One region of the Gracilibacillus xinjiangensis genome, then DNA from elsewhere that is predicted to be linked to it. Evidence: riboswitches for the same ligand, from Rfam matches in the RefSeq annotation. Region 1 holds a riboswitch; the other holds the start of a gene.

Region 1 (6,645 bases):
TACGTCCTACTATAACAGATTCAAACTGGCATTGCAATGCAATATTTTGGTCTTTTTTTAAAAATAAATTCATGTACGTTCAAATGTTCCAAGATAACCTAACTCATTATTTTACAATTAAAATAGAACTTAACTTGTAGAGGATTTAAAAATAGGTAATTGTAATATGTTCGTATATGTTGTATGATAATGTGTATAAATAGATAATTTAACCTATATTTATACTTGGTATAGGCATAATTTATCAGATTAGAGGTGATACAATGTAATGAGAAGTCAACATATTCATTCTACATAAATTTTGTACACATCCTGGGGGGATTATTGTGAGAAAGAAAGTCAAAGGTAATGAAGTTAAAAGGATTAAATTACGTAATGTTCATTTATTTAACCATTTAAGTATAGGTAAAAAGATAGCGTTATCATTTGCGGCAGTTATTATTTTATTTAGTATATCGACCATTTACGCAACAGGATTAGTGAAAGATGTAGGTAATAATATTCAAGAAATAGAAAAAAGAAGTAAAATTGCTTTGGATATTTCACAAATGAGTACATTAACTGAATCAATGGGGTTAAGGGTCGCTAATTACGTTCATTATTCCACACAATCGTTTGTTTCGGAGTATGAAGATAGAAGACATCAATTTGACCTTCTTACAGCAGAGTTAGAACAATATATGGATACGCCAGAATCAAATGAATTATTTACTCTTGTTATTACGAATATGAATAAAATGAATGACACTTTTGTAAGCGATGTAATTCCTGCTGTTGAAGTAAATGATTTTGTTACAGCGAAAAGAAATGCACAAAGTTTAAACCAACTACAGTTAGAAACGGTGGCAGTTTTAGAAGTACTTGTTGATATTATTAATCAAGATATGGAACAAGCTGTAGCAAAAGCTGAGATTGCTCAGAGTAATACATATACTACGCTCATTGTTTCTATTATTGTATCCATAATATTAAGTTGTTTAGCCGTTTTCTTTATTAGCAGAAATATATCCAGTAACTTACAGAAAGTAATTGAATATAGTAATCAGATTGCAGCAGGTAAATTAAACATAGAGAACATCAAATACAAAGGAAAAGACGAGATTAGTAAACTGATTAATGCAATTAATACAATGAGAGAGAATTTAAGTAACATGATTCAACATATTACTGATATCTCTGATGTCGTCAGTGAACGAAGTACTGCACTAAAAGCTAGTGCCAAAGAGGTACATACAGGTGCTGAGCAAGTATCACTTACAATGGAAGGGTTAGCCAAAGGATCGGATAATGAAGCAAACTTTTTAAGTGAATTAACGGAAGAGATGCAAAAATTCAGTGAAAAAATAATGACAACAAACGAAAACGCTGAATCAATTGCAAATTCTACATCTTCTGCAGAGGTGCTGATAACGGATGGAAAGAACTTAATGGGACAATCTATTGCACAAATGGAACGGATTGATCAAATTGTTACAGAAGCAGTTGATAAAATGAAAGTGCTTGACAGCAAATCTCATGAGATCACGAAGCTAATCTCCGTTATTAAAGAAATCGCTGAACAAACTAACTTACTTGCATTAAATGCTGCAATTGAAGCGGCAAGAGCTGGGGAGCATGGCAAAGGTTTTGCGGTAGTTGCAGACGAAGTGCGTAAACTAGCTGAGCAAGTAGGTATCTCTGTGAAAGATATTACAGTCATTGTACACAGTATTCAGGACGAGACAACAACTGTATCAAATTCCCTGATAGGCGGATATAGAGAAGTCAAAGAAGGAACATCACAGATTGAAGAAACAGGTCGAACCTTTGAAGAAATAAATCATGCGGTTAAATTAGTTGTAGAAAATATACAAAACATCTCTGAAAACTTAACTGAAATAACTTCAAGCAGCCAAGGAATGAATGGAGCTTTACAAGAGGTTGCATCGATATCCGAACAATCAGCTGCGGGTATCGAAGAAACCACTGCTACGTCAGAACAAACAAGTCAATCAATGAATCAAATTATCACTAATATTACTGAATTAAATGACCTGTCTAAAAAGCTTCACGGTGTTGTTCAAAAATTTGAAATATAAACCTGGAATATAAGCCCATTCCGTCGAACAGGTGAAGGGATCTCGGCAGCAAAGTAAATGACTGAGTATTGAATGAATTCATTTTTTGTTAAAAATTGTATTGACAAGTTAGCAATATCTGTTATAGTAGAGACGAAATTATATAACCCGTAATTCCACTAGGGGTGTCTTTTAAAGACTGAGATTAAAGTATTACTTTAAGACCCTTAGAACCTGATCTGGTTTATACCAGCGTAGGGAAGTGGCGAAGGATTATCCTTTATTTATCATAAATTTTTCTGTATTTATGACCACTATCTTTACGTTGGTAATGATAGTGGTTTTTTGTGGTTAAATAAAGGGAGGAAATGAAATGAAGTTTTCAGAAATTTTACGAATAGAAGTTGATCCGATTTGGCAGGCAAGTTTTGACCATCCATTTGTACAAGGAATTGGTCAAGGGACCTTACCCATTGATTGTTTTAAATACTATGTCCTGCAGGATGCATATTATTTATCCCATTTTGCCCGTATCCAATCATTAGGTGCAGCCAAGGCGAATTCACTCGAGAGCACCTATCGTATGGCATCACATGCTCAAGGTACATATGAAGCCGAACTAGAGTTACATCGAAGCTTTTCGGACATTTTAGGTATTACAAAAGAAGAGAAGGCAGCTTTTAAGCCATCACCCACCGCATATGCTTACACTTCACATATGTATCGTGCTGCATATGAAGGACATCTAGGTGATGTAATTGCAGCAATACTTCCTTGTTATTGGCTTTATTTTGAGGTTGGGGAAAAATTAAAAGATTGTAAGCCGGACCATCCTGTCTATCAAAAATGGATTTCCGCATATGGCGGTGACTGGTTTGGTAATTTAGTGAACGAACAAATTGATCGCTTGGACGAAATAGCCAGTCAAGTTACAGAAGCGGATCAAGAACGGATGAAGGAACATTTTGTTATTAGCAGTAATTATGAATTACTGTTTTGGGAAATGGCGTATCAAATGGAGACATGGGAGACTGTATTATCGAAAGGAATGTTAGCTAATGAAAAATAAACTAACTCTTACAGATATTTTAGTTACCATTGTTATTGCAATCGTATTTAGTGTGATATATAAAATCTGGGGTCCATTATATAATACTCTTTCCGTATTTGGATTACACATTGACCAATTAGTTTATGGGATGTGGTTTATGGCAGCAACTGTCGCATTCTTAATTATCAGAAAACCAGGTGTTGCTCTCCTGGCAGAATTAGCTGCAGCACAAGGAGAATTTCTATTTGGTGGTCAGTGGGGAATTAGCCTTCTGTTATATGGTCTAGTACAAGGACTGGGCTGTGAACTGATATTTGCAATATTCCGTTATAAGAATCACCGTATTTTTGTGATGTGTCTTGCGGCAATTGGGGCAACGATTGGTTCCCTTTGGTTAGATACTTATTATGGCTATATACAGGAACTAGTCTGGTGGAACTTAACCCTTTTAATTGTATTCAGGACACTCGGTGCAATAGTTATTACTGGTTTTTTTGCATTTTATCTAGTGAAAGCTTTAGAGAAAACAGGTGTAACAAACTTAGTTAGACCAGTTAATCAGAAGCATTACCAGGCACTGGATGAAGAGGTAAGGTGAGAGAATGGATCAAGTTGAAGTGAGTATAGAAGGGTTAAAAGTTAAGTTTCCTGATGAGAAGTCCTTTTTATTTAAGGATTTCTCGCTTTCTATAAATAAAGGGGAGAAGGTACTTTTGGTTGGACCATCCGGAGCGGGGAAATCAACATTGCTCAAGATACTTGCAGGTATTATTCCACACTCTGTAGAAATCCCCATGAAGTGTGCGGATAGTAAATTATCGAAACATTCTGGCTATGTTTTTCAAGATCCTGATACCCAATTTTGTATGCCGTATGTTGATGAAGAGATAGCTTTTGTATTAGAAAATCTTCAAATACCGCATGAGGAAATGTCTGATCGAATTCAATTCTATATGGAAAAAGTAGGTTTAGTTTTACCTGAGTCTCATACGAAGATTGACAAATTGTCTGGTGGAATGAAACAAAGGTTAGCAATTGCTAGTACACTCGCATTACAGCCAGATGTTATGTTTTTAGATGAGCCAACAGCAATGTTAGATAGCGAAGGAACACAACAAGTATGGGAATCAGTTAGGAAGATAGCTTCAGATAAAACGGTTATCATTGTGGAACATAAGATAGAACATGTTTATGATTTTGCTGACAGGATGATCATGTTGGATTCTCAAGGTGCCATTGTTGCAGATGGGGAACCGAATTACGTCATCAATCATTATAAAGATCTCTTTCGGCAATACGGAATTTGGTATCCAGGAGTTTGGGAAGAAAATATTCCATCCTATCTCCAGTATGCTGAAAAACCAGTGCCTGAAATGACAATACATCACTTAACCGGATATAGGAGTAAGAAGGGCTTAATCCATGTAGAGAACGCAATAGTTAACAAGGGAGAATGGATTACAATTACAGGTAAAAATGGATCAGGAAAAAGTACACTTCTACAAGCTTTAGCAAAACTAATCAAAACAAAAGGTGAAATAAACTATTCGATCAAACAAGATAAGGCTTTTTATCGATATGTTGGGTTTGTCTTTCAGAATCCTGAATTGCAATTCGTAACAAATACAGTATACGAGGAATTAGCTTTTTCATTACGTGATTGCCAGCTAACTAATGAAGCGTGTGAACAGAGAATTAGAGATCAATTGGCTGTTTTTCAATTAGAACACGTGAAAAATAAACATCCCTTTCAATTATCTGTTGGACAAATGAAACGTTTAAGTATCGCAACGGTAACTATTATGCGACCGAAGATCTTACTATTAGATGAACCTACATTTGGACAAGATGCTGCTAATACTTTTCGCATGTTAGATTATTTTTTAACTCTTTCCAATGATGGAACGACGATATTAATGGTTACTCATGATCTTCATATTAGGAATTACTTTGCTACAACAGAGTGGATCATTGATGCTGGTAAATTAGCGGGAGTGTATCGGTTACGTAATACAGAAGGAATGGAGGGAAAGCAAAGTGCTATTGGAACTTAATCCGAAAATAACATGGCTTCATTATGTAAATCCGTCACTAAAACTTTTCCTTCTTGTTTTATTGTTTGTTGGTTTATTATTTGTAGATTATATTCATTTTCATATCTATTTTGTTATCGGATTATCTTTCCTATATTTTTTTATGACAGGTTATTCAATGAAATGGTTATTGTTATTTGCTTCACCCTTTATTGTCATATTCATCTCGTCTTTTACATCAATGGCTTTTTTTGGTGAAGGAGAAACGACATTCTTTCATTTTGGAATTATACACGTTACAGAGGAAAGTTTTTTCAGGGGGTTACATCTGGGGTTAAGAAGTATTATCTTTGGTTACCTAGGATTATTATTCGCCCTTACGACAAAACCTGTATCGTTGTTTTATTCCTCTATGCAACAATATAAACTTAAGCCCAAAATAGCATACAGTTTTATGGCTGCTGTTCGATTATTACCAATGATTGCAGAGGAAGTATATACATTAAGACAGGCTTTAAAAGTTCGCGGGGTAACCTTTTCTAGAGGTATTACTGGATATTATGACAGGATAAAATATTATGCAGTTCCTATTCTTGCTCAAAGTATAAGAAGAGCACACAGAATTTCAACAGCGATGGAAGCAAAATCATTTAATGGAGATGTGAAAAGAACCTACTTTTATCAAATAGGTTATGGGCGTTATGATCTATATTTTTGCTTGCTATTAATCATTGGAACAATTGCTTGTTATTTTCTCCAAAGATTCTACAGCTTCCTGCCAATCGATCGTGTGATACATTAGTACACTAAAGATACGAATAGTAAAGCGGTGCAAAGAGACATCTTTGCACTTTTTTACTGGAAAAATGGTTGTATAAATATATAGGTAAGCAAATTTACACCGATAAGGGATTTTTTTCATACGGACATCTATTGGGAAATTTAGTAGTTATTTAATAATTTACCTACCCATATAGAATAAGTACAATGAAAGGTTCGTATATGATAAATAAACCGCACACTTTACTAGTCTTGGTCAGATGCTATCTTGTCTTAATACCCGGATTGCTTTATTATGATAAGAATGGAAGTTAGAAAGGGGCAGAAATTCATGGTTGATTATTTGACACTGGATCAGATTGAAGAGCGATGTATCGATTTAAGTAATCGATATGTAATAGAAGAAGATAAATTTTATGATTTAGTAGATCATTTTGCAAAAGCGGATTTATCGATAGATCAGAAGTTACATGCTAGTTTCAGTGGGTTACTGAAACTGGTGAATGAAGAGATAAGTGAAATGGAAAAAATGATGGATGTTAAGCCGAGCTGCCAGTTAGGTTGTGCTTTTTGCTGTTATTTTCCAATTATAATTAACGAGCTTGAGGCGAAACTAATTAAAGGATCAATAAAAGGATTGCCAGAAGAAAGGCGAGTGAAGATTCAACAGCATATGAGCAGTTATTATAGAAAACATAATGATGTTCTAAGAGAAATAAAGCAG
Region 2 (18,677 bases), 590 kb from region 1:
CCAATAGCCATGCAATTTAATTAATTTAGGTGATATGATGACAAACGTAGTGAAAATCTCAGTAAGAAATTTAGTAGAATACGTGTTTCGCAGTGGCAGTATTGAGTCGGGCTTCCGTACGACTCGAGCGATGACGGAAGGAACCAGAATCCATCAATTAATCCAAAAAAACTATCGGGATCAAGATCAGAAGGAAGTGTTTGTGGAAGCAGAAATTCCTTATGAAGATTTCGTTGTTCGAGTGGATGGACGTTGTGATGGATTACTTAAAGATGAAGAATCTGTGACAATTGATGAAATAAAGTCCACTGTCCATTTACTGGATGATATTCAGGAAGATACACACCCAGTACACTGGGCACAGGCTATTTTTTATGGTTATATTTATGCCGGAGACCATAATTTGCCGGAAGTGACTATTCAACTTACATATGTACAGGTGAAAACGATGGAACAGAAACAATTTCGTCGTGTGATGACATATGAGGAAATGGAAAGCTTCGTTTATGGAGTCATTGAGGAATATGCTACATTTTTAAAAGTGAAGATAGAGCATAAACAAAAGAGAAATAAGACAATTAAAATATTGGCATTTCCGTTTGAAACCTATCGTGAAGGTCAGCGTAAACTTGCAGGTGCCGTATATAAAACCATTGATGACAAAAAAACACTATTCGCAAGTGCTTCGACTGGGATAGGTAAAACCATTTCAACTATTTTTCCTGCTGTCAAAGCAATTGGCGAAGGAAAACTGGAGAAGATGTTTTACTTAACTGCAAAGACAATCACAAGAACAGCTGCGGAAGAAGCATTTCAACTATTGATTGATCATGGTCTCGATATTAAAGTTCTGACAATAACTGCCAAGGATAAAATTTGTTTTCAAGAGGAAACGATTTGTTCGAGTGAGAAATGCCCTTTTGCAGATGGTTTTTATGACCGGTTAAATGGGGCGGTTATTGATATTTTGGAACAAGAAAAGATGATGGGGAGGAGCGTAATTGAACGTTACGCTAGAAAACATCGGGTTTGTCCTTTTGAATTTTCACTTGAGCTTGCTTATGCAGTGGATGCCGTCATTTGTGATTATAATTATATTTTTGACCCGAGAGTATCGTTGAAGCGGTTGATGGAAGATCAGAAAAAGAAAACAGCTATACTAGTGGATGAGGCACATAACTTAGTAGATCGTGCGAGAGAAATGTATTCTGCTGCGATAAATAAATCAAACTTTTTGCAGCTGAAAAGAGAATTTAAAAATAGCCGGCTTGCGACAGAGGCTAAAGCTATCAATGACCATTTATTACAAGTTAGGAAGTCTGAAGAATATTTGCGAAAGGACTTAGATGAAGAACTAGTAGAATTACTAGAAACATTCATCATGGAAGCTGAGGTAGAACTGGTAATGAGTGACCATGAATTGTTACTGGATACGTATTTTGCTGCTCAAAACTTTGTGAAAATTGCTAAATTATACAATGAGCAGTTTATGACGTATGTTGACATTCATAAGAGTGAGGTGAGTTTTAAGTTATTTTGTCTTGACCCATCAGAGCAAATTCTTAAAATGGGGAAAGGATTTAGGGCGAGGGTGTTCTTTTCAGCAACATTAATACCTGCCGATTATTACAAAGAGTTACTTGGCGGACAATCTGCTGATTATGTTATCTCGATTCCATCCCCTTTTGTGAGAGAGAACACAGAGGTTATCATTCAACCATTATCGACGAGATATCGTGATAGAGAAAAGACAATGGATCCTATGATACGCTTTTTCAAAGATGTCATAGATAAGAAGGATGGAAATTTCTTAATCTTCTTCCCGTCTTATCAGTATATGAGAAATGCGTATGAGAAATTTACCGAATCTTACCCCAGTGTGTCAACCATTATTCAAGATGCAGGAATGGCAGAAGCAGAGAGAGAAGGCTTTCTGGCAGAGTTTAAGTCTAAACGTTCCGAAAGATTGGTAGGTTTTGCTGTACTCGGTGGAATTTTTTCTGAAGGTGTGGACTTAAAAGGAGACAGGTTAGAAGGTGTAATCGTAGTTGGGGTCGGCATGCCGCAAATTGGTTTTGAAAGAAACATTATAAAGGATTACTTCCAATCGGTTGGAAAAAATGGCTTTGATTATGCTTATGTGTATCCGGGAATGAATAAAGTATTGCAAGCTGGTGGACGACTTATTCGTTCAGATTCTGATACTGGCGTGATCGCCTTAATCGATGATCGATTTTTACAAAAGAAGTATCAGGCACTACTCCCTTATGAATGGCAGCATTATAGAGTTGGTGGTGACGCTTAAGAAAATGTGCTTTACACTAAAGTAGTAATAGGGCTGTCCCTAGATTGTCAAAGATAATAACTTGGCTTTTAAAAGTGGGACGGAGGGCCTTGTCGCCCTGTCCCTTTCTAGTCTTCGATTTCTTTCACTCTACCTACTATCCCATTCTCTAATCTTACTTTAATACCATGGGGGTGTGTGGCAGAATTTGTCAGTATTTTTGATACATGACCTTCTGTTAATTTCCCGGAGCGTTGATCCTGTTTTTGTACCACTCGCACTTTCACGCCTATTTTAATATTTTTTCTCTCTGTTCCTTTCATGATGGTACTCCTTCACTTTTTTTACTATTATAACAGATTTTACATTCTGCCTATAGGGTGCGCCCCATGAAACTATAATTAGGACTCTGTTTTTGTGCAATTAGCAGAGTAAATGTCCAGCCCCAAGAGATGATCTTATTTCATTAATCGCTTTAACTTCTCTTAAGTAAATGATTCTTCAACCAGAGTATAAACACTGCAACGTAAATCTTGATCTCCATGTAATTGTAACAGATTGTTCCACGGATTAAAAATGGAGGAAGAATTCCTAGTTATCAATTATATTACGAAAAAACTTATAACTACTAAGATTTTTATATTTAGTTATATTTGTAATATTAGGTATAAATATGTATATTATGAAGAGGAGAAAGGAGAGGTATTGTGCGAAATTTTAAACTGTTTATTATTCTATTACTAGGAATTACTATTTCTCTGTCCGCTTGTTCAAATGAGTCAAAGAATATAGTGAAACCAGATAATGAAAAAGAAATGAATGAATCGGAAGAAAACAAAACTAAAGATGAAGAGGAGTCAGATACAGAAGACAAACAAAATGCTCCATCCGTACAAATTGAAATGGAAGGCCAGGTAACATACGAAGATCATACATTGACTGTAGAAGGAAAAACAAATTTACTTCCTGATTCAAATGTTTTTGTTTATCCTCAAGCTTTCGGAAGTGCCAGTTTTATCGGTGTTTCGGGTTCTGCGACTGTAGAGCAAGATGGGACATTTTTGTATGAAACGAAGGTGCCGGAAGAATATAATTATGGTTTATTTGTTGATATCCGCTTTAGACCAGAGGATGCGACTAATGAATCTGTTAAAGAATTCTACGGAGAATATGGGGAGAACATAGAAGGCCCTATGACAAGCTTGTATGAAAGTGATGAAAAAGTAAGGAAGCAAGCATTAACGGAAGTTTATTTACCTGTTAAAAATGGTGAAGCAGTCACAAAAGAAATTGAAACACCTGAATGGCAGGTACCTGATGACTATGGAGATCCTAACGTGAGAATGGATGCAAATGTTACATATGATGATCAATTGATATATATTAAAGGTGAAAGTAATTTGTTAGAGGGTAGTGAATTAATGTTAACCCTCCTAAGTCCAGAAGGGAGTTTAACAGGAGTAGGCGGAAGGGCAAACGTTAAACCAGATGGAAGTTTTTTTACCGTTTTAGACAGAGATTCCTATGAGGAAGAACTTAATAATCATACGTTTAGGGTGACTTTTGCACCTTCAGAATACTCATGGGAAACCATCCGTAACAACTATGGCGATCAAGGAGAAAAAATAACAGGAGAGCATTTAAAAGAAAAGCTGAATGATCAAGAAGCCGAACTGCTTATCGATCTAGGAGGAGAAAAAGCGAATGTCGTGGAGTAATTGGGACATAGTGACAGTAAATTGTATTCATTGTCTCTGCATGTAATAGATAATATGATAATTGGCGTTGTTTATCCATGTGCTTTTGAAGCAGGAGGTACGAAATGATCAAATTAACGCACCGTCAGGCACGGCAATTTATATTGTTAAAACAAGGACTGCTGGGCGGATATAAATTTGCAGAAAAGCAGGGTGTATTAGATTTTGTTCGGCAGGCTGGCTGTATTCAATTTGACCCGATAGATGTTTGCGGAAAAAATGCTGAACTTGTGCTGCAGTCGCGAATTAACGGATTTTCCAAGAAAATGCTTGATGAGTTGCTGTACATAGATAGAAAGTTGGTTGATTATCCTGATAAGAACCTGGCGATTATCCCTGTCGAGGACTGGCCGTATTTTGAAAGATACAGGGAGGTTGCCCGAAAACATGCTGATAATTATCCTGAAATGCCGGCGTTAACAAAGGAAGTTCGGACGCTTATTCAAAAACACGGTGCCCTGAGTTCAAAAGATATAGAATTGGATGGGGATTTCTCGTGGCAATCAGCCATTCACTGGAGCGGTGGCAATAACTCATCTCGTTCGGTATTGGAGCAGATGTACTCGACAGGCGATTTGATTATCCATCATAAAGAAGGCACGCGTAAATACTACGATATCGCCGAGAAATATATACCGCCCCATTTGCTAAATGTGCCGGATCCGCTGCCAGATCAGCTTGACCATCACAAGTGGCGCGTACTCCGCCGAATCGGTGCGGTTGGCCTTTTATGGAATCGCGCGTCCCATGCCTGGTTGAACATATGGGGGTTGAAAGCGGAGCAGCGCAAAGAGGTTTTTCGCCAGCTATTGGACGAAGCTCGGATTATAGCTGTCTCCGTGGAAGGAATGAAGGATATACTGTACTGTTGTGCGGAGGACTTGCCATTAATTGAAACGGTCCTGCAAAACCCGACTTGGAAATTTCGCTGCGAGTTAATCGCCCCATTGGATAATTTAATTTGGGACAGAAAGCTAATCAACGAACTATTTGGCTTTGATTACACCTGGGAGATTTATACGCCAGCATCCAAACGGAAATACGGCCATTATGTGTTGCCTCTACTATACGGAGAGACCTTCATTGGGCGAGTCGAGGTAATTGCAGAGAGAAAGGCCAAGAGACTTGTCGTTAAGAACATCTGGTATGAGAAAGGTGTGAAGCAAACAAAACAATTGCAAACAGCATTGGACAATTGTTTCGAGAAGTTTGCGATTTTTAATAGCTGTGAAACGATAGTTGTTGATTGAGATTCTTATGGAAGGACGGGTGAAGAATAACAAATTTATAGAATACGATAACTTTACTATTTTCACTTGACATTTATTTCCTAAAACTATACATTGAATATAACTTAAATATATGCACTAGGGGTGTTATTTAACTGAGATGAGTTTTACCTCAAACCCTTTGAACCTGAACTAGTTAAAACTAGCGTAGGAAAGTGTAAACTTTATTACATACTTAAGGAACGATTGTGCCTTATTTTCATATGTAGTTATTTGTTTTACGCAACTTTCCGGGGGAAGGTTGCGTATTTTTTTATCTAGCATTTTATTATTTGGTTTCAACAAAATTTAAAATATAGGAGTTTTTATGATGACTAGAACAGTATTAGTAACAGGTAGTAGTAGAGGTTTAGGAGCAACTATTGCAAAGACATTGGCAGAACAAGGATTTCAAGTGGTTATCAATTACTATAAAAGCAAAGATGCTGCTGAGAAGCTCGTATCTGAGATTGGGGAAGAGAATGCTATTGCAATTCAGGCTGATGTAAGAAACCGTAAAGAAGTAGATAAATTGATAAAAAAAGCAACGGAATATTTTGGCCAAATAGATGTGGTAGTCAACAATGCATTAGTAGACTTCAAATTTGATCCAAACAAACAGAAAACCTTCACAGAACTCACGTGGGATGACTATCAAAAGCAATTAGATGGTACTTTAAAAGCAGCATTTAATGTCGTTCAAAGCATAGCACCTCAATATATTGAACGACAAAATGGAAGTATTATAAGTATAGGTACTAATCTATATCAAAATCCTGTTGTACCCTACCACGAATATACAACAGCTAAAGCTGGATTAATAGGTTTTACACGTAATATCGCTTCAGAATTAGGACAATATGGTATAAAAGCGAATGTAGTTTCAGGTGGATTATTAAAAACGACTGACGCCAGTGCTGTTACAACACCAGAAGTTTTCGATTTAATTGCTCAATCAACGCCAATGAAGAAGGTGACAACGCCTCAAGATGTAGCCAATATGGTCGCTTTTTTATCTTCGGAAAACGCGAACGGTATTACAGGACAAAATTTCACCGTAGATGGCGGTTTGACAATGAACTAAACGCTTAAATTAGCATAGTTCATCCTGCAAAAAAACAGACAATGAATAATGACGGATTTTGAGGTGTAAACAAATGACAAAAACTAAAGGAAAACAACTCCACTTAGGTGTTTTGCTGTATGGTTGTGGACACCATCAAGCTGCCTGGTTAATGCCTGATTCAAGTGTTGAACGTATTGGAGACATTTCTTATTACCAGTCTTTAGCACAGTTAGCAGAAAGGGGCTACTTTGACGCAGTATTCTTTGCTGATAACCAATCATTTGCGGGTAAAGATTCCAGTAATATGCCAGCATTCTGGTTTGATCCAGTAGTTAATTTAACTGCTATTTCTCAAGTGACAAATCATGTAGGATTGGTTTCAACCATTTCAAGTACTTTTTCTAATCCTTTCACAGCTTCCAGACAACTATTGAGTTTAGACCATATTACAAAAGGACGTGTCGGTTGGAACCTTGTTACGTCAATGACTGATTTTGAAGCGTTAAATCATGGTATGGAAGGACTGCCTTCTCATGACAAACGCTATGAGAAGGCAGATGAATTCGCTGCATTAATGAATAAGTTATTTCTTTCATGGGACAGTAATGATTTTTTACATGATCGAGAAGAAGGAAAATTGATCAATCCTTCAAACATTCAGCCTATTAACCACAATGGTACCTATTTTAAAGTGTATGGCCCATCCACTACGCCAAAAAGTCCGCAAGGCAAACCAGTATCAATGCAAGCAGGTGCATCTAAACAAGGCATTGCATTAGCCGCGAAATATGCCGATGCAGTCTATTCAGTGTCGTGGAACTTAAAGCAAGCCAAAAGATTCCGTGAAAAATTAGATGAACAAGTTAAACAAAGCGAAGACAGCAATAGACATATTAAAGTATTTCCAGGCTTAGTGACCTATGTAGGGCATACTCAAGAAGAAGCTTTAGCCAAAAAAGCAGCATTAGATGAGCAATTACCTCTTGAAACAGCTTTAAAACAGTTGAGTTTCTTTATTCAACAAGACTGTTCTAATTGGGAAATCGATAAAGAAGTACCTCAGTTACCCCCAGTAGAAGAATTTAATGGTCCAGTTGGTCGGTACGAAACGATATTAGAAATAATTAATGATACACAACCAACAGTAAGAGAATTATTAGGATATCTTAATGCAGGCGGTGGACATCATACGCTGATAGGTACACCCGAAGAAGTTGTGGATCAGATGGAAGTCTGGATTGAAGCTGGTGTGGCTGACGGATTTAATCTTATGCCCCCTACATTACCCGGTAGTTTAGAAGACTTTGTTGAACTAATTGTTCCTGAATTACAAAAAAGAGGTATTTTCAGAAGGGAATATGAAGGTCATACTTTTCGTGAACATTTAGGATTAACGTAGTTCAGGTGCTAATGTTGAATAAGAAAGCAAAAAAAGTAGATTCGTTTACTTTGCAACAAGAGTTTTCACTTATGACTTTAAATAATTCCTGTGCTAAAAACTAGTAGCCATTTATGAATGTCCACCTGTTGGAAAAGCAACTTATTTATGGTTCAGTTGTATTGTTACACATGACCGTGGTAGTAATTTATTTCTATTCGTTTAATTTGTACTTTTTTCTTTTGACTAAATAGATGATTCTTTAATAGGTATATTGGTTTTCGGTGGATTATTGGCAATTTACGATGCACTGCGGAAAATAAATAATAATATTCTCATTCAATCCGAAGAGCTAAAAAAACTTCAGGAAGAACTCAAAAAAGAAAAACGATAAGGCAGCTTTCCTTGGTTTAGTGAATGCATCCTTATTCATTTATGAAGCAGATCATTTGAGGAGAAGGTTATGTACATAATTACAGAAAGACTAATAATACGGGAATTTCAACCAGAGGACTGGAAAGCTGTTTTAGAATATACTTCTGACAATAATGTAATGAGGTATATACCTGAAGGAGTCTTTTCTGAACAGCAGGCAAAGGATTTTGTGAGTAAAAATGTTGGTGAAAGTGCTGAAAAATATCCTGTTTTACTAAAAAAAGAAAATGTTCTAATAGGACATATCGATTTTCATCAGTGGCCTGGTGAAGGAACTTATGAGATTGGTTGGGTATTCCATCCAGCGCATCATCATAAAGGTTTTGCAACAGAGGCTGCACGGGCTATTTTAATGTACGGTTTTGAGAAATTGGATATTCATAGAATAATAGCCACTTGTCAGCCGCAGAATACAGCTTCCTATCACGTAATGGAGAAGATTGGTATGAGGAGAGAAGGCCATTTTAAAAAGTGTATACCTGCTCATTTTAAGAAAGGGAATAGTGAATGGTGGGACGAATATTTTTATACAATATTGGAAGAGGAATGGAGACAGAAGAAGACGAATTGCACGTTTAATGGCAATAAGGAATGATCATTTTGACCGGGAGAACGGTTTTCCTTTCACCTTACAGATGAATTGAAAAAAGGTTAAACCTTGAGACTAATCTAATGGAGATTGAGGTTAACTAATTTTTGTAAACATAATCGGATGAGATGAGAAAAAGCGAATGAAGGCTTTTTCTCTTTTTTTTATTAAATTAGGGCTAATTTATCATATAACAGCTATATTCTTTTCCTGACTGTCTGCAGTTCCTGCAAAATGGCAGTATTTTTGCTCATTCAATAGGTATTAATTACCTCTTATTATTCATAGAGAATTATTGTGTGAATTAGTACCTATATTATACTACCTAAAAAGTAACATAGTGTAAAAACGATGAATTTTTACAAAAAATTTATATAAAAACAGCTGCTACTTAATAATAGATTTTTAGAATGGTATGTGAGATTTACTAATATGAACAGTTTAGGAGGTTAGAAAATGAATATTGAACTAACCAAGACCAGGAGGCACAGGAGAAGAAAGGGAAAAGCATTATACATACTTCTTATTTTTGTAATGGTGTTCTCGTCTTTTAGCCAGATATCTGCTGCTCCTCTTCCGGAAACGGAGTATGGTACAGTCTTGGATACACGACAGGTGGAACTGGTTCCAGAGGTAGATTATTCGTGGCGTAATATGGACACAGAGCATGGGCTGCAGAAAATGCACGTTGTTGAGTTCAATCCTGCAAACGAACATTTGCACTTGCAGGGAGGGACAAGCAAGGGCAAGGTGCGTGGTTTTCAACAATTGACCGGAATGGCAGCAGATGTAGATGCGCAAGGCAATCGTGTTATTTCCGGTATTAATGGTGACTTCTATGAAGTAGCAACAGGGATACCAAATGGAATGTTTATCAATAATGGTGAGATTTGGAACACGGCAAATTCCAATAATCGTTATGCATTTGGTATTACGGATGATGGAAGAAGTGTGTATGGACGTCCGAATCAGCACCTGACGAAAGAATTGGTGATAAACGGCCAATCATACCCGATTAACCATATTAATCGTTCGCGTGGTGATAATCAGCTTGTCCTGTATACGGATAAGTATTACACTTCCACACAGACGGACAGTGACGGAGACGAAGTAATTGTAAGGATCCTATCAGGCAGTGTGAAAAGTGGCGAAACGTTGGTAATGGAAGTTGTCGAGGTGAAGAAAGGTCAAGGAAATACAAAACTTGTTGAAGGACAAGCTGTATTATCCGCAAGTGGTACGGCAAGAGATGTTTTAGCAGGATTACAAGCTGGAGACCAGCTCGAAGCGAGTTTTCAATTGGAAGCACCTTGGGACGAAGTAGTTACAGCAATTGGTGGTTCAGCCATGCTTGTTGAGAATGGCGTAGCGAATACAGATGCTAGCAATGGTGTCCACCCGCGTAGTGCGATCGGTACGAAGCCGGATGGTTCCATTGTGATGTTTGAAGTGGATGGACGTCAGCCTGGATTTAGTGAAGGGTTGGGGCTGGATGATCTTGCACTCGTTATGAAGGACTTAGGGGTAGAAAATGCCATTAATTTGGATGGTGGCGGATCGTCTACTTTTATTGGCAGAATGCCTGGTGATACAACTGCTCAAATGTTAAACAGCGGTTCAGATGGCGGGGAAAGAAGCAATGCGAACGGTCTGCTTCTTGTTAGTACGGCACCTGAGACAAATGTGGCAGAGAATTTAGTCATTTCCCCATCGTTTGAGCGTATTTTAGCTGGATCAAGTCTCCCATTAGAAGCATCAGCAGTTGACAGTAATGGGCATGCCGTTCCATTTGATGGGACGTTAAACTGGAGTGTTGATCAAGGACTTGGGTCGATAGCAGACGGACATTTTACCGCTTCAGACTTGGCAGGGACAGGAGAAATACGAGTTTCATCAGCAAATGTAAATGATGGTCTGGCAACTGTTGAAGTTGTCAACCAAATAACAGAATTGCAGTTAGAAACAGCTGAACTGGCGGTTATGCCTGGTGAGACAATCCCACTTGATATTACTGCTTTACGCAATGGCCAAGTCATTCAGTCAGATGCAGACCAATTTGACTGGAAGGTGGAAGGGGATATTGGTTCGATTAATGCGGAAGGAGTTTTTACAGCGACTGAGCAAGATGCAGTAGAGGGGAAAATCATTGTCAGCTATGGTGCCATTTCAACTGAGATGGTTATCAATGTAGGGATGCCACCAGTTGTCGTAGAAAATTTTGACGGTTTCTCAGAGGAATTTGCTTTTAGTGATCGTTATTACAGTCAGTCTGGAGCGGCATATACATCCGTGAACGCAGAATTGGAAACAAATCCGGATTATGTTCGTTCAGGTGATCATTCATTGCGTCTTGACTATGATTTTCGAGGGAAAACAGGAACATCTGGTGCCTATTTAACAGTAAGAGGTGCAAGCAATCGGCTGGAGGTTCCTGGTTACCCGCAAAAAATAGGAATGTGGGTATATGGTGATGGCCAAGGGCACTGGCTGCGTGCACAATTGCGTGACGGTGATGGCAATGCCGTTCCAGTGAATTTTACTGGCAGTAATCCAGGAGTGGACTGGGTTGGCTGGCGATACGTGGAAGCAAATATTCCACAAGGTCGTCCATTGCCGCTATCGATAGATATGCCAGTACGTTACATGGAAACAAGTAATGAGAATAAAACAGCTGGAACTCTTTTTGTTGATGATATTCGCGTATTGTACGGGGAAGTGGAAGAAGACCGGGAGCCGCCGATTATACGAGATATTTATCCAGCAGATAACGAGACGATCGACACAAACATGCCAACAATTAAGGCATTTGCAGAGGACGCGCATTACGATCCAGCTCTGCACCCTGCGAATACACTTATCAATCCTGACAAGATCCGGATGTATGTCGATGGTGAACAAGTTGAGCCTGCATTGTATCCACTTAACGGACAAATAAGCTATACACCAGAAGAGAGCCTGAGTGATGGTATTCATTATGTTAAGCTTGCGGTACGCGATATGTCTGAGAATGAAACGATTCGAGAATGGCAGTTTAATGTCGACACTGGCTCATCGAAATTCCGATATACAACACCAACAGAGGTATATGCTGGACACACTTATACGGTTGATTTGACAGCAGAACAGATTGAAAAATTAAGTGGAGGCCATCTCGCATTCCAATTTGATCCGAATCAAACGGCAAATTGGTCTGTCACACCGCATTCCCTTTTATCAGATGGTCAGGTAAGCAGTGAAATTGGCCAAGATGGGCTCGTCAAGGTAATGTTTGAAAATCTCGAAAATCAAAGTTTAACAGATGAAGATGTATTGGCACAAATTCAATATACAGTTAAAGGAACTGCAGCGGGAACAAATCAGATTCAATTCGTGTCTGGAGATATGTTACAAGTTGGAGGGTCCGAACCGCAAAGCTATGCTGGTGTTCATCTCGAATCACAAATTGGCCATGAACTTAGCCTGGAATGGAACGATCAGTATGCGCAAGGACAGACGACAACTTTTACAGTGAAGGATGAACAAGGACAGCCTGTTGCTGGTGCATCGTTGTATGCAAATGGTGAGCGTGTTGGTGACGAAAGTTTGGTAACTGACGAGAATGGCTTGCTGCAAACAGCGTTATTGACCCAAGAAGTAACAACACATAGCATTCAGGCAGTGGAAGGTATTCGTCACAGTCAAGTACAAGACTTTGAGGTTTCCGAACTGGCAGGGGAGATGGAACCGTACAATATTAGTGTGGCGATGGGTGTGAATCCAACAACAGAGAGAAGATTTAACTGGAATACTCACCCGAGTATTGATACTACGGTTGTAGAAGTGGTGAAAACTGAAGAATTTACTAGTTTTGAAGCTGAAAATGTAGAAACTTATCAAGGATCCAATTATTCGTACAACACAACATTACATGGAACGATCCGTGTTCATAAAGCAAGTGCTGACGGTCTGGAACCAGGAACATCTTATACGTACCGTGTAGGTGATGGTGAAGGGTATTACAGTCAAACTGGAACATTTAAGACAGCACCAGCATCTGATGATCAGACCAAATTTTTATTGTTTGGTGATTCCCAAGCCGGCTCATTGGAAACTTTCCAAATATGGGGGAATACGCTGGATACAGCAATGAACAGCAATCCAGACAGTGACTTCATCCTTCATATGGGTGATATGGTCGACCATGGCCATAATGAACAGCAGTGGAACTGGTGGTTTGAAACAGCACAGGAGCATTTACTTAACACGACTGTCCAAACGGTTGTTGGTAACCATGAAGTGACAGGAACTCGTATGAATGAAGATTACTTGGCACACTACAACAATCCAAGTACAGGTTCTCCAAGTGGAGCGCTGGACGGAACGGTTTATTCGTTTGATTATAACAACATTCATTTTGTTTTCTTAAACAGTGAATATGATTATGAAGCACAGAGTGAATGGCTGCGCAATGACCTGGCCGAGAGTGATAAGAAATGGACAGTAGCCGTATTCCACCGCAGTCCATATGGCAGTACCTATGTTACAGAAGCTGTCCAAAAACACTGGGTACCTGTCTTTGATGAGTTTGGTGTCGATCTTGTTCTGAATGGGCATGATCATATCTACTTACGGTCCCATCCGATGAAAGGTGGCCAGCAGGTTGCCGAAGGAGAGGGTACTACTTACATGACTCCTGGTGCGACGGGGAATAAATTCTATGGCCTTACTGAATATCCTTGGCAAAAGGTTGTCGATGACGAGAATACACAAATGTACTCCACTGTGGAAGTAACTGGAGAGAACCTTCATGTTATCACAAAAACAGTTGGTGGCAGAACCGTTGATGAATTTAGTTTAACACCGCTTGATAAGCCTCATACAGTGCCAGATTCTATTAAACTTAGCAAAACAGAAGTAGATTTGGCAGTAGGGGAAAGTGAACAGCTAGAGGCAACAGTTTTACCGGAAAATGCTGCGGACAAGGGTGTAGAGTGGAGTGTTGTTGACCAATCTCCTGTGGTGAGTGTGACTGAAAATGGAATGGTGACGGCTCATGCGGCTGGAGAAGCGCGTGTCAGAGCAACAAGCACAGCGAATCCTGAAGTCTATGCGGAAGCGATTATTCGTGTTACAGAAAAACCAGTCGAGCTGACAGCACATTTGTCAGGTGAAAATATTGTCCGAGCAGGGGATGAATTCACTCTATTATACGGACTGGAAGGTATGAAAGGCCAACTGCCAGCCCAAGAGGTTACGATTCGCTTTAATGAGGAACAAATCAGCTTTGAAGGTTTTGCAGAAACAGCGGAGAAAGAAGGTTTCAGCATCCTGTCACATGAACTTAGTCCGGGAGAATTGAAATTTACAGCAGTCGATCACTCCCAGGATGCAGAATCCTTGAATGAAAACTTACAAAAATTGATCTTCCGTGCGAATAAGAAGACTGATTCAGCGATCAGTAACATTATTTTAAACGATGTGGTAATGGAAGATCAGAATGGGGAGGAAGTCCTTATCCCTGGGATGACATTTGAGGTTACTATTCAAGGAGCTGTTGATGCATCAAAATTAAATAAATTAATTGAGAAAGCACAACAATTATATGATGGAAAGGGCAACCATCCTGTAGAGTATGAAGAAGAAGCGAGAAAGGTGTTCCATAACGCAATAGAAGCAGCACAGCTTGTCGCTGATGACATCACAGCAACGAAAGCCGAATTGGATCAGGCAGAAAAAGAACTCAAGCAAGCTATTAAAGCGTACCGAGATGCAAAAATTCCACCGAACTCAGGGAAAGGTAAGGGGAAGGGCGACTCTAAACCAGGCAAGCAGAAATAAAACTCCTGAGCCAGATAAACATAATTGGCAAGAAATAATGAGCTGAGTCTTACTGTAACTGGGAAATAGATCTTTTCGAACATCGTTTATCAAATACTATTTTCCTGCAGTATATGATGAAAGAAAGGCACACCTTCTTATAAATAAGAGGTGTGCTTTTCTCCGCTCATATTCACTTTTTTATAGAATGAATATGTGTCATTAAAGCTAAACCTGGAGTATGATCATTGTAATCAAGTAGAAAATGCACCTGTTATGATAAATGCTTCAAGAAGAAACAGGGACACACAATTCACAATATTCATTTCTGATCATCTCCACAGTATATCTTTCTAAAATCGGTTTCTGTTCAATCTGGTAACCATTTTTCTTTGCAAATGGAATAATGTCTCCCCATGCTTGCTGAACAGCTGCAGCAGTATGCTCTATCTTGCAAACCAGATAGGTTCCTCCATCAAGCACACCTTCAGAAAGAGATTGGTCAATGGTTTGTTCCTCTGAAATGACAACACAGGCATCATACCGGCATTTTTCGGGGGGAGTTGTTTCTGGATTGTCCTGGGCTATGCCGAATATGGTAGTTGTTCCAAGTAAGTTATTCTCCTTAGCCCAATTTTTTAATTTCTCCATTGTTTGTTTATTGCTCGGACCATATGGCCCGACTTGTCGTACATAGGCGATTCGTGATGTTGGAATTGTTTCGATTTTCATTTCCATTATCCTGTTCCTCTCTTGTTTTATTACAGACGCTAAGTATCCTTGATCAGTCAGGGAACAAAAAACTCCCACAGATCAACGTCTCACTTTATCAGTACTTTTCGAATGTATCATGATATAAAATGATTTTCACGGAATTTTTTAAAATAGATGGAGGGATTTTATGATAATCAGATCAGCTTCATTAAAAAACGTCCCCAGTATTGTTAAGGTCCATGTTAGTAGTTTGAAAAGTTCGCATAGAGATATTCTGCCAGTAGAATTCTTGGATCGTTTAGATGATGATTATTCTACCGGTCGATTTATAAATGCACTAACGAGGAATGATGAAAAGATCTTTGTTGCCCAAGACAGGAAAGCCTGGCTCGTTGGATTTATATGGGGTGGTTTAGCGCGCGGGCAGGGTTTTAAATATAAAGGCGAAAATTATGCGAAGTTTCAGAGCTTTTAGCCGCGGAAGTTACTACAATGATGGTCGCTGTTATTGCTGATAATATTCCATCATGCCGATTCTATCACAGCGCTAACCGTCTGTAATTCCCCTAATCAAGGATTCGCGAAACACGAAGAAAATAAGTAGGGGAAAACAGACGCTAAGCATCCTGATAAGTTTCGCTAATGATCAGTGGGTGGGTCCCGCTGATCAAAGTCTCACTTTATGAAGCAATGGGTGGCGTTAAAGCGGGTGAGGGAAGCTTTGAAGTTACTGGTGTGAAGGTAAAAGATGTTATTTATGGATGGGAGGATATCAGCAGGTTAGGAAGATAGAATCTAAGGATGAAAAAAGGTGTGATTTCATCATTTATTGCCTCCAGATACAGAAAGAATATCAGCTGATATGGTATGATAATATTGGCAATTTTAACTAAAGGAGAATTCAAATGAAAACAGAAAGAGAAAAGATGCTTGCGGGGGAGATGTATATGCCGGCAGATCCTGATTTATTAAAAGGCCGGGAAGAAGCGAGAAGACTAGTCCGGTTATATAATCAAACATTAGAAACAGAAGAGGAAAAACGGACCGAAATTTTAAAAGAATTACTTGGCTCAACTGGTGAAACAATCCGTATGGAGCCCAATATCCGTTTTGATTACGGCTGTAATACATATGTTGGGGAAAACTTTTTTGCCAATTTTGATTGCACGATCCTGGATGTTTGCGAAGTAAGGATTGGCGATAATTGCATGCTTGCTCCAAGTGTGAGAATCTACACAGCCACACATCCGCTTGATCCTGTTGAGCGAAATTCTGGCAAAGAATTTGGAAAGCCAATTACGATTGGTAACAATGTTTGGATTGGCGGAAGTGCGGTTATCAATCCAGGTGTGACAATCGGCAACAATGTGGTAGTTGGATCTGGTTCTGTTGTAACAAAAGATGTGCCAGATAATATGGTAGTTGCAGGGAATCCTGCTAGAGTGATCAAGCAGATTGAAGGATAATTTCATTTAGGAGAATGAGATGAACAAAATAATCATTATCGGTTCAGGCGTTGCAGGGAAGTCACCGCTGACTAGGCAATTAGGAGAAAAATTAGAAATGGAAGTTTTTAAACTGGATACATTAATATGTGTTATCAAATTTTAGGGGCATTTTTTAGAACCAAAACACAATGATAGCTAGTATGATAATGATCATGGATAAGACGAATCGAACAAATACTGGGCGGATATTCTCTTCGCCTTCTGCATCTATCAGTTGTTTTCGGAAATCCCGCCAAGATGTCCATGTGGAGAGACATAGCAAAAGGGAGAGTACTAGTTTCAGGGTTTCATTCATTGAGGGCACATCCTCTTCGTTAATTACCGATCCTGGCAGTAACTGCTATCATATTCAAATCTCTAATTAAAATACGCCAATCCTTCTCTGGATCAATTGTAATAATGCCTTCACTCTCGAGTGCTTCCGCATTACTTAAAACATAACCAAGTTCAAAATGGTCTGTCGTAAAGACTATTTCCTCGTCATTAATTTCTTCAAGCGGCCCATTCATTTGATACAGTTTTTCAACTGTCCAATAGGAGTCACTTTGTCTGACGTCAGCAACCCAAATATCTGATTCATTCATGGCACCTGTAAAGGCGATTAGAACCATAGTGTCCCTGATGTGACGGGAGCTATATACTTTAATTTCTCGTTCTTCTTTCGTTTCATCTATGAATTTCAAAGCTTCTTCGGGGGTTGTTGCACCTTCTGTTACTGGTGTTGTTTCCTGATTGGTACAGCCGATGAGAATGAACAGCAAAAATAAGGGTGATAACCACTTCAAATAAAAACCTCCCAATCACGTATTTATAGAATATTATACCAATATTGCAAAATAATCAAAGGTATTTTTTTCTTACAGGTCGAGGGCCAGCCTATAGTCACGGAAGAGTTCTTTTGATGATTACTTTTCCAGGAAAAAAGTAATCGATAAGAGTCACATTCCCGCGTCATTCTGTCTTTTATTGATAGGTTTTGTCCTTTTTGCAAAAATAGGTAAATTATGTTGTATAGTATTCTATAAAATTACTATTTTTGCGGAGGTGCGCTATTATTGGCATTATTCTTTTTTTATCTTCTATTATCTATCTTGCTATTCATGTAATAAAAAAACGGATAGACAAAGAGAGAAAAGTTCCCATTAAGGTTTTTCTTTCATTGTTAGCAAGCGGATTTGTTCTGGTCATTCTCGGTGTAAGTTTTAGTGGGGAAAATCATACAGCCCAACTAGAAGATCAAGCATCAAAGATAGAGGAACTTACCAAAGAAAATGAAGACTTAAAGCAAGAGAACCTGACACTGACTGAGGAAGTTGAAAATCTTCAATCAGAAAAAACAAAAGTAGAACAAGAATTGGAAAGCAAAAATAACGAATTCCAAACACTAAAAGAAAAAGCATCCAACCATGCATCTGAAGTAGATGATTTACATAACCAAATTGCAGAATTAATGACAACGATAACGCAAAAAGAGCAAGAAATCAGCACACTGAATGCCAAGGCTGAAGAACAAGTAGCAACAGCAAGTGCGGATAGTTCCTCAGGTGAGAAGAATGTTTATTATAAAAATTGTACAGCGGCTCGTAATGCAGGAGCGGCACCAGTAAAAACAGGAGATCCTGGGTATGCCAGACATTTAGATAGAGATGGAGATGGGGTTGGGTGTGAATAAGAAGAATTGTGGGAGGAAGGGAGTAATTGTGGTGCCTCACACTCAGCAGACAAGGGAGGTTAGGATTCTATGCGCTTGTCGCTGGGCAGGAAGCAAGCCATCAAGCATGATTGGAACACAAGTGGTGTGACATAGCTGGTCAAGAATTGAGCGTAACACTTCATCAAAAATTATGCCCATTCTATGTTAAAATGAATTTATTGGTATTTT

The links. Region 1 has a riboswitch for thiamine pyrophosphate ahead of tenA (thiaminase II). Riboswitches for the same ligand answer to the same signal wherever they lie in the genome.
Region 2: it holds a riboswitch for thiamine pyrophosphate, as region 1 does, so the genes downstream of both, ACFOY7_RS11990 (3-oxoacyl-ACP reductase) here and tenA (thiaminase II) in region 1, are expected to answer to the same signal.

The regions. Positions count from the first base shown of each region.
Region 1 covers NZ_JBHSDT010000008.1:781,062-787,706, reverse strand. The annotation lists gene ACFOY7_RS15295 (methyl-accepting chemotaxis protein) at 327-2,078, shown strand; TPP riboswitch at 2,229-2,335, shown strand; gene tenA (thiaminase II) at 2,431-3,126, shown strand; gene ACFOY7_RS15285 (ECF transporter S component) at 3,116-3,706, shown strand; gene ACFOY7_RS15280 (ABC transporter ATP-binding protein) at 3,711-5,162, shown strand; gene ACFOY7_RS15275 (energy-coupling factor transporter transmembrane component T family protein) at 5,146-5,943, shown strand; gene ACFOY7_RS15270 (YkgJ family cysteine cluster protein) at 6,253-6,645, shown strand, end outside.
Region 2 covers NZ_JBHSDT010000008.1:180,408-199,084, forward strand. The annotation lists gene ACFOY7_RS11970 (ATP-dependent DNA helicase) at 38-2,305, shown strand; gene ACFOY7_RS11975 (YwbE family protein) at 2,413-2,607, opposite strand; gene ACFOY7_RS11980 (hypothetical protein) at 2,992-4,002, shown strand; gene ACFOY7_RS11985 (winged helix-turn-helix domain-containing protein) at 4,107-5,291, shown strand; TPP riboswitch at 5,401-5,501, shown strand; gene ACFOY7_RS11990 (3-oxoacyl-ACP reductase) at 5,641-6,393, shown strand; gene ACFOY7_RS11995 (LLM class flavin-dependent oxidoreductase) at 6,467-7,774, shown strand; gene ACFOY7_RS12000 (GNAT family N-acetyltransferase) at 8,217-8,783, shown strand; gene ACFOY7_RS12005 (phosphodiester glycosidase family protein) at 9,234-14,594, shown strand; gene ACFOY7_RS12010 (AraC family transcriptional regulator) at 14,862-15,311, opposite strand; gene ACFOY7_RS12015 (hypothetical protein) at 15,475-15,762, shown strand; gene ACFOY7_RS12020 (hypothetical protein) at 15,930-16,079, shown strand; gene ACFOY7_RS12025 (sugar O-acetyltransferase) at 16,193-16,753, shown strand; gene ACFOY7_RS12030 (P-loop NTPase family protein) at 16,773-16,898, shown strand; gene ACFOY7_RS12035 (hypothetical protein) at 16,908-17,090, opposite strand; gene ACFOY7_RS12040 (hypothetical protein) at 17,110-17,580, opposite strand; gene ACFOY7_RS12045 (excalibur calcium-binding domain-containing protein) at 17,955-18,467, shown strand.